Linked DNA regions of Limibacter armeniacum. The main gene of each other region encodes a partner of the protein of the gene in region 2 in a complex. Links are inferred from orthologs where the notes say so. Each region holds a gene or a part of one and is shown on either strand. Other genes may lie near its edges.

Region 1 (7,062 bases), on a different replicon or contig from region 2:
ATTCCCCATATAAACAGCTCCATCCATATGGCAATTGATACACTGTGCACCTTTGGTTTCCTTCTCATGAAAATGGTGCAGCTTGCTGTCATATGACTTATCATGACACTGTAGGCAAAGTGCATTGGTCAACGTCTTGACCTTACTGGTATGTGGATCATGGCAGTTTGTACACATCACATTGTTCTGGTGCATCTTACTTGACATGAAAGAGCTCAACACATAATCCTCATCCCGTATCTGTCCATCTGCGTGATAATTCTCGGTTGTTAGCAGATTAGGCACAAATGACTGCATCATCTCTGGCTGAGGGTTTGAGTTCTCTGTCATCATTGTTCGACGAGCATGGCAACTACCACAAACACTCAGCTGTACTTCCTGCTGCTGAAAATCCACAAAATGTCCTGTCGAATAGCTTTCTCCTTTTTCCATTGCCTCTACATGTTGCTTACCTGCACCATGACAAGACTCACAGCTGACGTTGATCTCCGAGAAAGTAGTATGGTAAGTCCAATCTTGTTCATTGAAGTTTTTCTTCAGGTTGGTGCTATGGCAAGATGCACACATGTTCTGCCAATTCTGAGAGTTACCTGTCCAATGAAGCCAATCGTTAGGTTGTATCTTGTCTCCGGCATATTGATGGAACCATTTCTTCTTTTCTGTATCCCAACTAGCACGCATCACTTGTACTTTTCCTCCCGGAAATTCTACCATATACTGTTGTAGTGGCGCCCATCCGAACGTATATGCAATTTTATAGGTATTCTCTGAACCGTCTATCTCCTTGACAGTAGCATAGTAAGCTGAATCTTTCTGATGAAACCTGTACTGCACACCATCGATCTTGACTTCTGTGTCGTTGAAGTTCCCTCGAACACTCTTATCCGTAGCTTTTTTCATTGCCATATCATGGTCTGAATCCTGCCAATGGTGATAGGCTTGCTCGTGGCATTTGATACAGGATTCTTTTCCAATATATGAGTTGGTTGCCGCCAGGATTTCATCATTTCCTAATTGGTTGTTAGTTAGTTCTGAAGGTTTTTTCTGGCAACTAATGAAAACGATATAAGCAAAGAGTAGGGTAATGGAAAAAAACCCTGCTGTACGTAAGGTATTGTTCATAGGTAGATATTCTTTCAAGTATGATTTTTTAAAGATAACAAGAATCATCACACCACCTACATTGATACAAAAAATGGACAAAGGTGATGTACATACTGACATTACTTTGCCCATTTCCAATACTTATTGTACCCTAATCTATTTCCATGTTTTAAAGGGGTGTTGAGATAAATAGGAATTATAATAGCGCTTATCTCCTGAAACTTCCTCCCCAAGCCAATCGGGCTTATCAAATTGTTCGGCTTCATCAGAGAGCTCTACCTCTGCCATGACTAACCCTTCGTTATCCCCAAAAAAATGGTCTATCTCAAAAGTATGCTTTCCAACTTCTACCTCAGTTCTAGTCTTCTCAATCACACCCGGTTCACAGATTTTCAGTAACTGTTCCGCTTCTTGGACAGGAATTTCCTTTTCCCACTCATATCTACTAATACCCGTTTCGTTGCCTATTCCTTTAATGGTTAGGAAAGCGCGCTCTCCTTTTACTCTTACCCTTACCGTTCGTTCAGGTACAGAACTGAGATACCCTTGTACAATGCGGGTCGTTTTCCCTTCGGGTAAATCCCCTTTTACCAAAAACTTTCTTTCTATTTCCTGTGACATGGCTTTGTAGCGTTTTGATTTTAGAGTTGAGGTGTGTTTTAACCTGCCCAATTTTCCCTGTCCAGACTTCTGTACTGAATTGCTTCTGCCAAATGTTCAGGCAATATACGCTCAGCCCCTGCCAAGTCCGCTATTGTTCTTGACACTTTCAAGATGCGGTCATAAGCCCTGGCTGAAAGTCCTAGTTTTTGCATGGCAGCTTTCAACAAGTTTTTTCCCACTTCATCAATTTCACAAACTTCCTTTACCTGCTGCGAAGCCATCATGGCGTTGGAATAAACACCTTTTACCTCCTTGAAGCGTTCACTTTGTATTTCTCTTGCCTGCATCACTCGCTCACGGATCTCTTCACTGCTTTCTGTCTTACGGTTAGCCGTCATCTCATCAAAGTTGATAGGTGTTACCTCCACATGTAAGTCTATACGATCCAACAACGGTCCACTGATCTTATTGAGGTAACGTTGTACAGTTCCCGGAGCACATACACATTCTTTTTCGGGATGATTATGATAACCACATGGACAAGGATTCATACTGGCTATCAACATAAAGTTCGCAGGATAATCTACTGACATCTTTGCCTGTGAAATGGTTACCTGCCTTTCTTCCAAAGGCTGACGCATTACCTCCAAAACTGTACGTTTGAATTCAGGTAACTCATCTAAAAATAAAACCCCATTATGTGCCAATGAGATCTCCCCCGGTTGAGGGACACCTCCACCGCCAACAAGCGCTACATCACTGATTGTATGGTGTGGCGCACGGTAAGGTCGTCTAGGCATCAATTGAGCATCTGAACCCAACCTACCTGCTACAGAGTGAATCTTGGTTGTTTCCAATGCTTCCTGCAAAGTGGGAGGGGGGAGAATAGTCGGTAGCCTTTTTGCCAACATGGTTTTTCCTGCACCGGGAGGTCCTACCATAATGACGTTATGTCCACCAGCTGCCGCAATTTCCAATGCTCGCTTAATATTTTCCTGACCTTGTACTTGAGAGAAATCTACTGTATAATCATTCAGTGAATCAAAGAATATTTCTCTGGTATCTATTTTCAAGGGAGGTATTTCACTTTTCCCTTTCACAAAATCTATGGCCTCACGCAAGGAGCTGACGCCTATTACATCAAGGTTATTGACAATTGCTGCCTCACCTGCATTCTCTACAGGAAGAATAAAACCTTTGAACCCTTGCTTTCGTGCTTCAATCGCAATCGGCAACGCCCCTTTGATAGGACGAAGACTTCCATCCAGTGCCAGCTCACCCAACACTATATACTGCTCCAGTCGCTCAGAATAAATTTGTCCTGACGAAGCCAACATTCCTAAAGCAATTGGCAGGTCAAAAGCCGCACCTTCTTTTCGTCTGTCAGCAGGGGCTAGGTTTACCACTACTTTCTGCCTCGGTATCACATAACCATCGTGCTTTACAGCTGACTCAATACGGTGAATACTTTCCTTGATGGCGTTATCAGGTAAGCCTACCATATAAAAACCAGTGCCACCATCAAGCGTACTTGCCTCAATTGAAATTAGAAAAGCATCCACCCCATGTACAGCACTGCCAAAGGTCTTAGCGATCATATTGAATAGTTTTTAGTCTCTTTATTTTCTGTGTTATCAAAAGCAAACAAACCTAACGAATTAATCATAAAGAATGATTAACCCATCAGGTTTGCTGTAAGGTTAGAAGCTATTATAAAGGTCAGGTCTTATTGTACACCCACCTTTTCCATTGGAGCAGAAAGACGTTCAAGCAGTTTGCGCTTTTCCTCTTGCTCTTTTTGTTCTTCCTTCTCTCGTTGCATTTGTTCCAATACCTCTGGGTTACGGCGGATATAATCCTGCCAACGGAGTGCTTTCTCCACTCTCTGCAACGCTACCTGACCATCCGTAAAGGTAGAATCCAGCTCTACTGCTTTTGTGTAGAACTCTTTTGCCTCTTCATGCTTTTTATACCAATACTCATAAGTCATTCCCAATTCATAATAAGCATCTTTCTGATCAGGATGTTCCGCAATTACTTTTCGGTAATAACCTTCTGCCACCTCAGGTTGCTTTTTCTTACGGTAAAAATCACCCAGCTTTTTAGCAACTTTCCAGTAGGTATCATCCAATGCAAATGCCTTATCATACCAAAACATGGCACTATCTGCTAAGCCTGTACTCTCCAAAGCTCTTCCCATCTCTGTGTACAGTCCTACATGAGGAGCACAATTTTCAATTGCCACAGCCCCATAACGAAGTGCACTGCGTGGCTTTCCAAAATTGTTGTACAAATCCATCAACCTAGTATACGCCTTGGTATAATCCTTCTTTTTGCCAACACTCTCACGCAAGTACTTCATAGCGCGTGTTGTATCATTGTCCGCTGCATATACAGCTCCGATACTGAAAAGTGTAATGGCATCATCAGGTACAATCTGCTGTGCAATGCGAAGGTATTCCAGCGCTTTTTTGTTCTCACCCTTTTCATAATAGCAAGACCCGATTAAGCTGTACAGTTCGGGTTCCCTAAAACCCAACTCTCCTGCACGCTGTGCAGCACTAAGCGCTTCTGTCAATGCTTCTCGCTGAAAAAGCATTCGTGCTTTCAGGAAGTAATACCTTGCATTGGTACTATCCCTTTTTAGAGAAGTTTCTATATCAGACAGAGCCGCCGATATCTCCCCATTTGCTTCATGGAGACGAGAACGCAAGTAGTAGTACCTTGCATTGTCTGGCTCATCGTCAATCACGTCATTCATAAACGCTATCTGTCTGCGATAAAACTCATCCGTTTGTTCCCTCAGATTGATTAGGGCATCCATATCCTGCTTCTCTTTTTTACAGGATATCAATACCAAAAAAGCCAATATAATTAGTTTAGTGTACCTCATATTTATGATTGACAATGCTATAGGCTACTTGCCTTCTTGTTCCTTTTTGAGTTTCTGCAATTCAAACATTTCATCACGAAGCTGTGCAGCTGTAATGAAGTCCAAATCCTTCGCTGCTTTCTCCATTCGCTTCTTCGTCTCTGCTATTAACTTGTCAAAGTCCTGTACATTTCCATAGCTAGCTGGGCTTTCTGCAAATGTCGTCACTTCTTTAGGTGCAGCAGCAGCTTCCTGCTCAATACGCAAGCCTGAATGGTCTGCCACACGAGTCTGTCCAATAATCTGGTCACTGGACTTCTTAACGGTTCTAGGTGTAATACCATGTTCCTTGTTAAAGTCCATCTGTATTTTCCGACGGCGGTTCGTCTCGTCAATTGACTTCTTCATGGACTTGGTCATCTTGTCTGCATACATGATCACCCTACCGTTCGAGTTTCGGGCTGCACGACCGATGGTCTGTATCAGCGAACGTTCATTACGCAAAAATCCTTCCTTATCGGCATCCATAATCGCCACAAGTGAAACTTCGGGCAAATCAAGTCCCTCACGAAGAAGGTTTACACCCACAAGGACATCAAATACTCCCAACCTCAATTCACGAAGGATTTCTACCCTATCCAGTGGCTTCACCTCAGAGTGCATAAAACGCGCCTTGATCCTGATTTGGTCAAAGTACTTCGTCAGTTCTTCAGCCATTCTTTTGGTCAAGGTCGTAATCAGTACCCGCTCACCTCGTTTGATTGTATCATCAATTTCTTCTAACAGATCATCTATCTGGTTGGTACTTGGCCTGACAGAAATCTCAGGATCCAGTAAGCCTGTAGGACGAATCACCTGCTCTACTACAGTACCTTCTGTTTGTATTAGTTCGTAGTCTCCAGGTGTAGCACTCACAAAAATGGACTGTTTCACTACATTTTCAAACTCATTGAAAGTCAGTGGACGGTTATCCAAAGCAGATGGCAACCTGAATCCATAATCCACCAATGACACTTTCCTTGAACGGTCACCTCCCCACATAGCTCGAATTTGAGGCATGGTTACGTGACTTTCATCTACTACTAGCAGGAAATCATCTGGAAAATAGTCCAGTAAACAGAATGGACGCTGTCCCGGTTCTCTGCGGTCAAAATATCGGGAATAGTTCTCCACTCCTGAACAGTAACCTAGCTCCCGCATCATCTCAAGGTCAAACTCTGTACGTTCCTTGATACGCTTCGCTTCCTCGACCCTGCCTTCACGTTCAAAGTAACGGATCTGTTCCACCATGTCGTCCTGAATCTCACGAATTGCCTGATGTAATGTGTCTTGCCCTGTCACAAATAAGTTGGCAGGGAAAATCGTAATCGCACTTTCGTCAGAAGTCTTCTTACCTGTTTCAGGGTCGATACGCTGAATCTGCTCCACTTCATCTCCCCAAAAGAAAATACGGTAAGCAAAGTCTGCATAGGCAGGGAAAATATCTACAGTGTCTCCTTTTACCCTAAAAGTACCCCTTTTGAATTCCGCCTCAGTACGGCTATAAAGGATATCCACCAAGTTAAATAACAGCTGATTTCTGGATACGACTTCTCCAGCCTTTATCCGAACGATGTTCTTACCAAACTCCTCAGGGTTACCGATACCATAAATACATGAAACTGATGCCACCACGATTACATCACGTCTACCTGACAGTAGGGCAGAAGTAGCTGCCAGTCTCAGCTTTTCGATCTCCTCATTAATCGCCAAATCCTTCTCGATATAGGTATTCGTTGTGGAGATATAAGCTTCAGGCTGGTAATAGTCATAGTAAGATATAAAGTACTCTACTGCATTTTCAGGAAAGAACTGCTTGAACTCTCCATAAAGCTGTGCAGCCAATGTCTTGTTATGACTCAACACCAATGTAGGGCGCTGTACTTCCTGTATTACATTGGCAATGGTAAAAGTTTTACCAGAACCTGTAACCCCTAGCAGCACTTGTGAAGTTTCTCCTGATTCCAGGTTATGGGAAAGCTCCTTAATCGCTGCTGGCTGATCCCCCATAGGGGAAAAATCCGATGCCAGTTTAAAATCCATGAGTTTCTGTATATTTCTTTGAATTTCCCCTTACGGAAAATGCTGATAACAATTTGATTAGAACAGTATTCTTACCCTCTCAACTTCAATATGCGATTGATTGTTAACTGCCCCATTTGAGTGTTGACAAATGTAACTAAAAATTTCCTGCGATGTGGTGTTCCTCCTTTTCATTACACATCATACAAATACCCACATTTAACCTCAATTCCTTTGTGCTTACTTATCACAAATCATTATTAAGTCGTAATAAAAAACATTTTTTTTGAACAAAAATCGTCTCAAAAAAATCCATCCTAAAATAAGCCTCACTACCTCCAAGTATCTCTACCTTCCTCTCTCTACCCTAATCTCAATACGAGTACCAAACAGCTTGAGTGTATGGATTCAAACAGCAAATA
Region 2 (7,090 bases):
TTATTTAATACAATCAGGTTGCCATTGCCTTCAACTGCTATAGTTGACTTCTGTAGTTGGTGTAGGTTGTAGACAATCAAAGTGCCTCCATCCTCAATCGTAATGTTTGTAAAGCTTGAGCCTCCTCCAATCTCAAGATCCCCTTCTATATAAAGTACCCCTCTTATAGTAAGATTACCGTCATCAAATGAGACTGTACTGCTGATCATATCCGCATTTTCAATGTAGACATAACCATCTGAATAAATCGTTTCATATGACCTGTCTTCTTCAGTTGTATATAATACCGTATCTCCACTGATAATGATACTGCCTATATTTCCTCCACTTGGAACAGGAGGGTAGCCTGAAGGTGGGAAGTCCCATGTGTTGGAATGCGTCCATGTTCCTCCTGAAAAATTGGAAACATAGGTTTGTGCGAATAAGCCTTGAATCGAAAGCAGGAATGTCAAGGTTAACAATAGAGGAAGTAAATAAGATATAAGATTGGCTGTTTTCCCTTTCCTATATGGAGATGAAGAGAATAAATATTTAATCATAGCTTGGGTTCTTTTCGATGGTTGAGTAACTAATCTAAATCGGCAAGTGAATTCGTATGCTTACCATACATCGGGTGATGTGTATTTCATGCTGAGGCTAATTTGTAATGAAGTTAAATGGCTCAGATAAAGTACACTGTAGGAAAAGCAGCGATTTTCTGTCAATTAATGCTGTGTGCTAGTGTTTGAATAGAGATAAAACAATGATAGGGAATTATTGAGGAGGTAGCGTAAAGTTTTAGCAAAGGAATGTAAAGGTGTAAGGTATTTTGCTTTTTTTGAAAAAATGGAGTCTGAATGGTGTTTTTTATTTTGCATATAACACGAATATAGGATGTTACAGATCTGTTTATCGGTTATTTTAAAATAAATGATAAGCTGAAAAAGCATTTACTTATATGCTATAAATAATTCAATTGATGAGTTGTAACTTACAGTTTTTGTGGAGCATGAAAAGCCATTTTTGGGTTGTTATATTTTCGTTATTGGTAGGTTGTACTACAGTTTCAGGAACCACTGATCAAGAGAAAATTAATGGAGTCAACCTTGTAGCCATGAAGCAACAAATAGGGAAGAAGCAGGTTGAGCCTATCAGTAAGTTGGGCGCAAATTGGGTGGCAATTATACCGTATGGATTCACTGACCCAGAACTGTGTAATGTAACATATGACCACCCAAGGCAATGGTATGGAGAGACTAGCAAAGGGGTACGTGAATATGTGGAGTTGTCAACTCAGGAAAAAATGGAAGTGATGCTAAAACCTCACCTTTGGGTAAAAGGACAAGGTTGGGCAGGCGATTTGGAGTTTGAGTCTGAAGTGGAATGGCGTAAATGGGAAGACGGCTACCGTAAGTATATACTTCATTTTGCTGCAATGGCAGATTCGTTAAATATCCCGTTGTTTTGTATAGGAACCGAGTGCCGGAAGGCAGTAACAAAGCGAGAAGGTTTTTGGAGAAGTCTGATTAAGGAAGTGAGAGGTGTGTATAATGGTCAAGTAACATATGCAGCCAATTGGGATAACTATGATAAGGTCCGATTTTGGGACGACTTAGATTTGATAGGGATTGATGGCTATTTTCCTGTATGTACTGATAAAACACCTGAAGTAAATCTGCTTGAAAAGGGATGGGAATCCGTTATGCTAAATCTGGAAGAATTGGCTGAGCAATTTCAAAAGCAGGTCATTTTTACAGAGTTTGGATATCAGAGTATAGACTATGCCGCAGATGGTCATTGGAAACACAATGGAGACACTTTACAGGTTAATCAGCAAGGTCAAGCGAATGCATATCAGGCTATATTCAACTGTTTCTGGAAGGAAGATTGGTTTGCTGGAGGTTTTCTTTGGAAATGGTTTCCAACTCACGAAACGTTAGGGGAAAGGCAGGATAAGCGTTATACTCCTCAAGGGAAATTGGCAGAAGAGGTAATCAGGAGTTTTTATAACAAAAGAATGGATTAAAGATAAAGCGTCGCAATAGATCACTCAATATTGCGACGCTTTATTTTAGTTGACTGCGATACATGAAATCTCAACATTCACGTCTTTAGGAAGTCTAGCGACCTCTACAGTTTCTCTTGCAGGAGCGTCATCACCAAAATAACTGCCATAAGCTTCATTGATCTTGCCGAAGTCATCCATGTTTTTGATAAAGATGCTGCACTTTACCACGCTGCTGAAATCCATTCCTGCTTCTTCAAGAATAAAGCGAAGGTTTTTCATTACCTGATGCGTTTCTTCTTCGATACTACCGTTAATCAGGTTGCCTGAAGCAGCATCAAAAGGAATCTGTCCAGAAACATATAAGGTGTTTCCTGCCAATATAGCTTGGTTATAAGGCCCGATAGGAGCAGGAGCCTTGTCACTTGTGATAATTTTTTTCATTTGTCAATTGGTTATATAAAATGAGAAATATATAGGATCCAAATATCTGTAAAGCATAAAGCCATTCTCCTGTAGGTAATGGCTTTATGCTTAATTTAATCAGTTTAGAATCATCAGTTTGGCAAAAGCCAAAATAAGTGTCTTCTCACCTTCACGGTCAAACCTTACCTTGGCACGTTTGTCTGCGCCATCAATTTCCATTTTAGTAATGATACCTTCTCCAAACTTGACGTGCATTACACGCATTCCTTCCTTCAAGTCATTTGGATCACAAGCAACAAAGTTATCAGGCACCTGAGTCGTCTTCTTGTTAAAACCTGAGGTTCTTCTTTGGTTAAGGTTTGTAGGTTGATTGTTGTTGCTTCCTACTTTGGTAAAGCCACTTGGTACACGAGGTGGTTCATTGCTAAAGCTGCTTGAAACAACACCTCTGGCATTGATAAATGTACGGTCAATCTCACCAAGGAAACGGCTAGGTTCACACATGATCAATTTGCCAAAACGGTAACGTTGTAGTGCAAATGACAGGAAGAGTTTCTTTTTGGCCCGTGTCATGGCTACATAGAACAGACGGCGTTCCTCTTCAAGGTCAGCCCTGCTTTCCAGCATCATTTGTGAAGGGAAGAGATTTTCTTCCATACCAACAATATACACATGATCAAACTCAAGTCCTTTTGACATGTGAATGGTCATCAGAGTAATGGTGTCTTCGTCGGCATCCTGATCCGTAGAGGTGATCAATGATACTTCCTGAAGGAATGAGTCCAGACTTTTATCTTCTTTTTCAGGATCTTCTGAAAATGCCTTGATAGCGTTCAGTAGTTCTTGAAGGTTTTCATAACGTACTTTTCCTTCAACAGTCTTGTCGTCATACAGCTCTCGAAGCATACCAGAGTTTTTGGCAATGAGGCTGGCAGCTTCAAAAGCGTCCTTCTGCTCCACAGTAAACTGGAAGGCTTTGATCATATCAGCAAACTGCTCTATAGATGTAGCGGCACGACCACTGATAAAGCGTCTGATATTTGAGACAACATCCCATATTTTCAGGTTGTTCTCATTTGCAATAACTCTCAGTTTGTTAACGGTAGTTAGACCAATACCTCTTTTAGGGTAATTGATAATCCTTTTGAAGGCTTCCTCGTCAGCAGGGTTCATGACAAAGCGCAGGTACGCTACCATGTCCTTGATTTCCTTTCTTGAGTAGAAAGACAAACCACCAACAATCTTGTATTTGATATTGGTACGGCGAAGGGCTTCCTCTATCGCACGTGACTGGGAGTTGGTACGGTAGAGGATGGCGATATCACTGTTCCTAAGGCCATGTGTCATTTTCTCTTCAAAAATGGAACTGGCTACAATTTTCGCCTCTTCATTGTCTGTCGCTGTCTTGAAGATTTCAATCAGAGCACCTGCATCATTCTGGGTCCAGACGTTTTTAGGAAGCTGGTGCTGGTTGAAGCGGATAATGGAGTTAGCCGCCTCTACAATGTTCTGTGATGAACGGTAGTTTTGTTCCAGCTTGACCACCTTCAGGTCCGGATAGTCTTTCTCAAAGTTCAGGATATTCTGAATGTTAGCACCACGGAAAGCATAGATTGACTGAGCGTCGTCACCTACGACACAGATGTTCTGGAAACGGGCAGCCAGCTTTTTGGTAATGACATATTGGGAGATGTTCGTATCCTGAAACTCATCAATCATTACATAGCGGAACTTGTCCTGATACTTGTTCAGTACATCCGGAAACTTGTGGAACAGTACGTTGGTATTGAAAAGCAGGTCATCAAAGTCCATGGCATTTGCCTTGAAGCATCTGATCGCATACTCTTTGTATATTTCCGAGATCTTGTGTCTGCCGGAAGCCTCATCTTCAATGCGAAGCTCATTGTTGTTCTCATACATGCGCCAAGATATCAGGTTGTTCTTGGCACTTGAGATGCGGGATAGGACAGAATTGGGTTTGTATAGTTTGTCATCAAGGTTCATGTCTTTGACAATGCCTTTGATCACAGATTTAGAATCTTCGGTATCATAGATGGTGAAATTGCTCTGATACCCCATTTTGTCAGCTTCAAAGCGAAGAATTCTGGCAAAGATGGAGTGAAATGTGCCCATCCAAAGGTTTTTGGCATCACTGCCTACTACCTCTTCGATCCGCTCACGCATTTCACGGGCAGCCTTATTGGTAAAAGTCAATGACAATATATTGAAAGGCTCGACACCCTGTTCCATCAGATAGGCGATCTTGTAAGTCAGTACCCTCGTTTTGCCAGAGCCTGCACCAGCTATAATCATCATTGGGCCATCGTTGTAAACAACAGCTTCTCTTTGCGGTTCATTTAAGCTTTCCAGATAATCCATACTACTCTAAGAATCTATGCAATAAGGGGTTAGCCCCTATGGTTGTGCCATATATGTTGTTAACAAGGCGATCGTTTCCATTTTCCAATAATTATAAAGGGGAAATGAGTCGCCAATAGTTGCGCAAGTTAAGTAATTTTTGACGAGCAAACGGATATTTCCCATCTTAGATATTAGGCAAAGACGGCATTAGACTTGCTATAATTTAATTTGTAAGAAAATAGGTGTGTTTTTTTAAGCCTAAATTGTGTTCCTAAAAGATAGGAATAGTGTAATTAGGAATTTATCGGGATATCACTTTTGTTTTTTTACAGAACTTTTCAATTTGTATTGACTATGAAGGCAATTTAGTTACTAACAAATTAAATTGATTAACTTATAGGAAAGGCATCTACCTGCCGATTTATGTTTCTTGAACATTTTAAAGTTCCTGCCATGGATTTCGATCTGAATTTTAGTCAAAATGTAGCGGTGAAAAAGGGAGACCTTTTGGTAGCCGAGCCTTTCTTGAAAGACCCGAATTTTGAGCGTTCTGTAATCCTGATCTGTGAACATACTGATGAGGAAGGGTCCTTTGGTTTGATTCTGAATAAACAGTCGCTTGTCAGTGTGGAGCAGGTGACCGATCAGCTCCAGCTCAATTCACCACTCTATGTAGGGGGCCCTGTAGAGCAGAATACTTTGTATTACATCCATAAGTTTAAGGATTTGGATGGGGCTTTGCCGCTGAAAAATGGACTTTACTGGGGAGGTAGTTATGATCACCTCAAGGAGTTGAGTACTACGGGGCAAGTTAGTACCGAAAATTGCCGCTTTTTTATGGGTTATAGTGGTTGGGGTAGCTTTCAGCTGAAAGGGGAGTTGGAAAGAAACTCTTGGATCGTCACACATGCCAACCTTTCAGGTCTTTTTGATATTGATCCTGATAAGTTATGGAAAAAGGTACTTACAGCGATGGGCGGCAAGTACAAGGTCATTGCCAATTATCCTATGGAGCCACGAATGAACTGAAACATCCTCTTAAACAGGAATCGTTTTTGAGGAGATATAAATAAGTTTGAAAAGAAAAATTATTCTGATAGAACGGAATTAGGTAAAATGAATTTTGGACAAATCCATTTAATTCATTTCAGTTTAGTAAGAAATTGCTAATTTTGAATTGAATAGAATCGGATTTTTAACCTCAATGTAGGCGCTGTTTTTAAGTACAGTTTCTTTTGTCCGATAGTAACAGACGGTACTTGCATTGAGTTTTGAAAGGTACGTTTGTTATGAGTACACATTCGGAAGAAGATCGTAAAGACAAAGCTCAAAATGTGGAGGCCGGAAACAATTCTAGTGAAACAAAGGGAGCTGTGAATCAAGAAAACAGGGATTCAGATAATAAAATCTTGGACATGGAAACTGAAAAGCAAAAGGTAGAAGAATCGGTGGCTGCTGATAAAGCAGCTGAGCAAGCAAATGTGGAAGCATCGGCATCTGCTGAAAATGCAGATTCTCACGAGCATGAGGATGACCTTGAAGAGGACCGTGATTACTCAGGTTTATCCAAAAAAGAATTGATTAAGGAGAGTGAAAAACTACTCCACCACGCTGATGTTGTCAAAGCTGAAAAGCATGCACGTCAGCTGAAAGAGGCGATGGACCATATCCGTGATGAAGAGCGTGAGGTGGCAAAAGCTGAATATGTAGAAGCACAAGGTAATGATGAGGGGTTTGAGTACCATGACACAGACCTTGATGTTTTTTACACCAACTACAAGGCAATCCGTGAGCGCAAGAAGAAGCATTTCGAAGAGATGCAACAGATGCGTGAGTCTAACCTGAAGAAAAAGCAGGCAATTATTGACAAGATCAAGTCACTGATTGAAGAGACTGACCAGAAAGGGATTATGGCTAAGATGAAAGACCTGCAAAAGCAGTGGAAAGAAATCGGTGCTGTCCCTCAAATGGAGGCGGATGAGCTATATAAAACTTACAGTGCATTACTCGATATGTTCTATGACCAAATGAGCATTGAGTTTGAGCTGAAAGAGTTAGACAGAAAGAAAAACTATGAGGCAAAAGAAGCCCTTTGCGATAGAGCAGAGAAGCTGATTGAGCTTGAAAATATCAACGATGCCGTTGCACAGCTGAACTTGCTGCACGACGAATTCAGGTCTTACGGTCCTGTCCCTAGAGAGCAGCAGGAAGAGATCTGGAAACGTTTCAAGGAAGCTTCAGACAAGATTTACGATAAGAAGCGTGAGTTTGCTGAAGTATTCAAGCAGCAGCTTAACGAGAATATGAAGCAGAAGCAGG

Evidence for each region.
Region 1: the proteins of V6R21_RS12835 (region 2) and uvrB are in contact, whole or in part, in a crystal structure (PDB 7EGT), measured with the Thermus thermophilus proteins. The link is inferred for Limibacter armeniacum from one-to-one orthologs. Residues at the interface, in WP_096412145.1 of Thermus thermophilus: His654, Arg656, Phe657, Gln666, Asp668, Glu669, Lys680, Arg681, Leu682, Ser683, Lys685, Tyr686, Ala687; in WP_096411307.1 of Thermus thermophilus: Glu23, Leu25, Arg26, Asp27, Gly28, Glu29, Arg30, Phe31, Arg55, Glu326, Asp327, Phe328, Glu379, Ser382, Gln383, His398, Gly400, Arg401.

Annotation. Positions count from the first base shown.
Region 1 is NZ_JBAJNO010000009.1:2,459,989-2,467,050, forward strand. What follows is about bases 4,144-7,062. They hold uvrB (excinuclease ABC subunit UvrB), read right to left. Parts: upstream 6,662-7,062; coding sequence 4,625-6,661; downstream 4,144-4,624. Other genes in these bases: V6R21_RS28095 (tetratricopeptide repeat protein), read right to left, coding at 4,144-4,600. Outside these bases: V6R21_RS28080 (multiheme c-type cytochrome), read right to left, coding at 1-1,122; V6R21_RS28085 (CYTH domain-containing protein), read right to left, coding at 1,261-1,725; V6R21_RS28090 (YifB family Mg chelatase-like AAA ATPase), read right to left, coding at 1,764-3,305; more of V6R21_RS28095, read right to left, coding at 3,434-4,143. UniProt on the Escherichia coli protein: The UvrABC repair system catalyzes the recognition and processing of DNA lesions. A damage recognition complex composed of 2 UvrA and 2 UvrB subunits scans DNA for abnormalities.
Region 2 is NZ_JBAJNO010000008.1:1,646,888-1,653,977, forward strand. What follows is about bases 2,159-5,105. They hold V6R21_RS12835 (ATP-dependent helicase), read right to left. Parts: upstream 4,790-5,105; coding sequence 2,528-4,789; downstream 2,159-2,527. Other genes in these bases: V6R21_RS12830 (RidA family protein), read right to left, coding at 2,159-2,428. In the rest of the region: V6R21_RS12820 (hypothetical protein), read right to left, coding at 1-539; V6R21_RS12825 (glycoside hydrolase family 113), read left to right, coding at 959-2,005; more of V6R21_RS12830, read right to left, coding at 2,051-2,158; V6R21_RS12840 (YqgE/AlgH family protein), read left to right, coding at 5,225-5,800; V6R21_RS12845 (DUF349 domain-containing protein), read left to right, coding at 6,061-7,090. UniProt on the Escherichia coli protein: A helicase with DNA-dependent ATPase activity. Unwinds DNA duplexes with 3'-5' polarity. Translocates on single-stranded DNA with 3'-5' polarity. Initiates unwinding more efficiently from a nicked substrate than double-stranded DNA.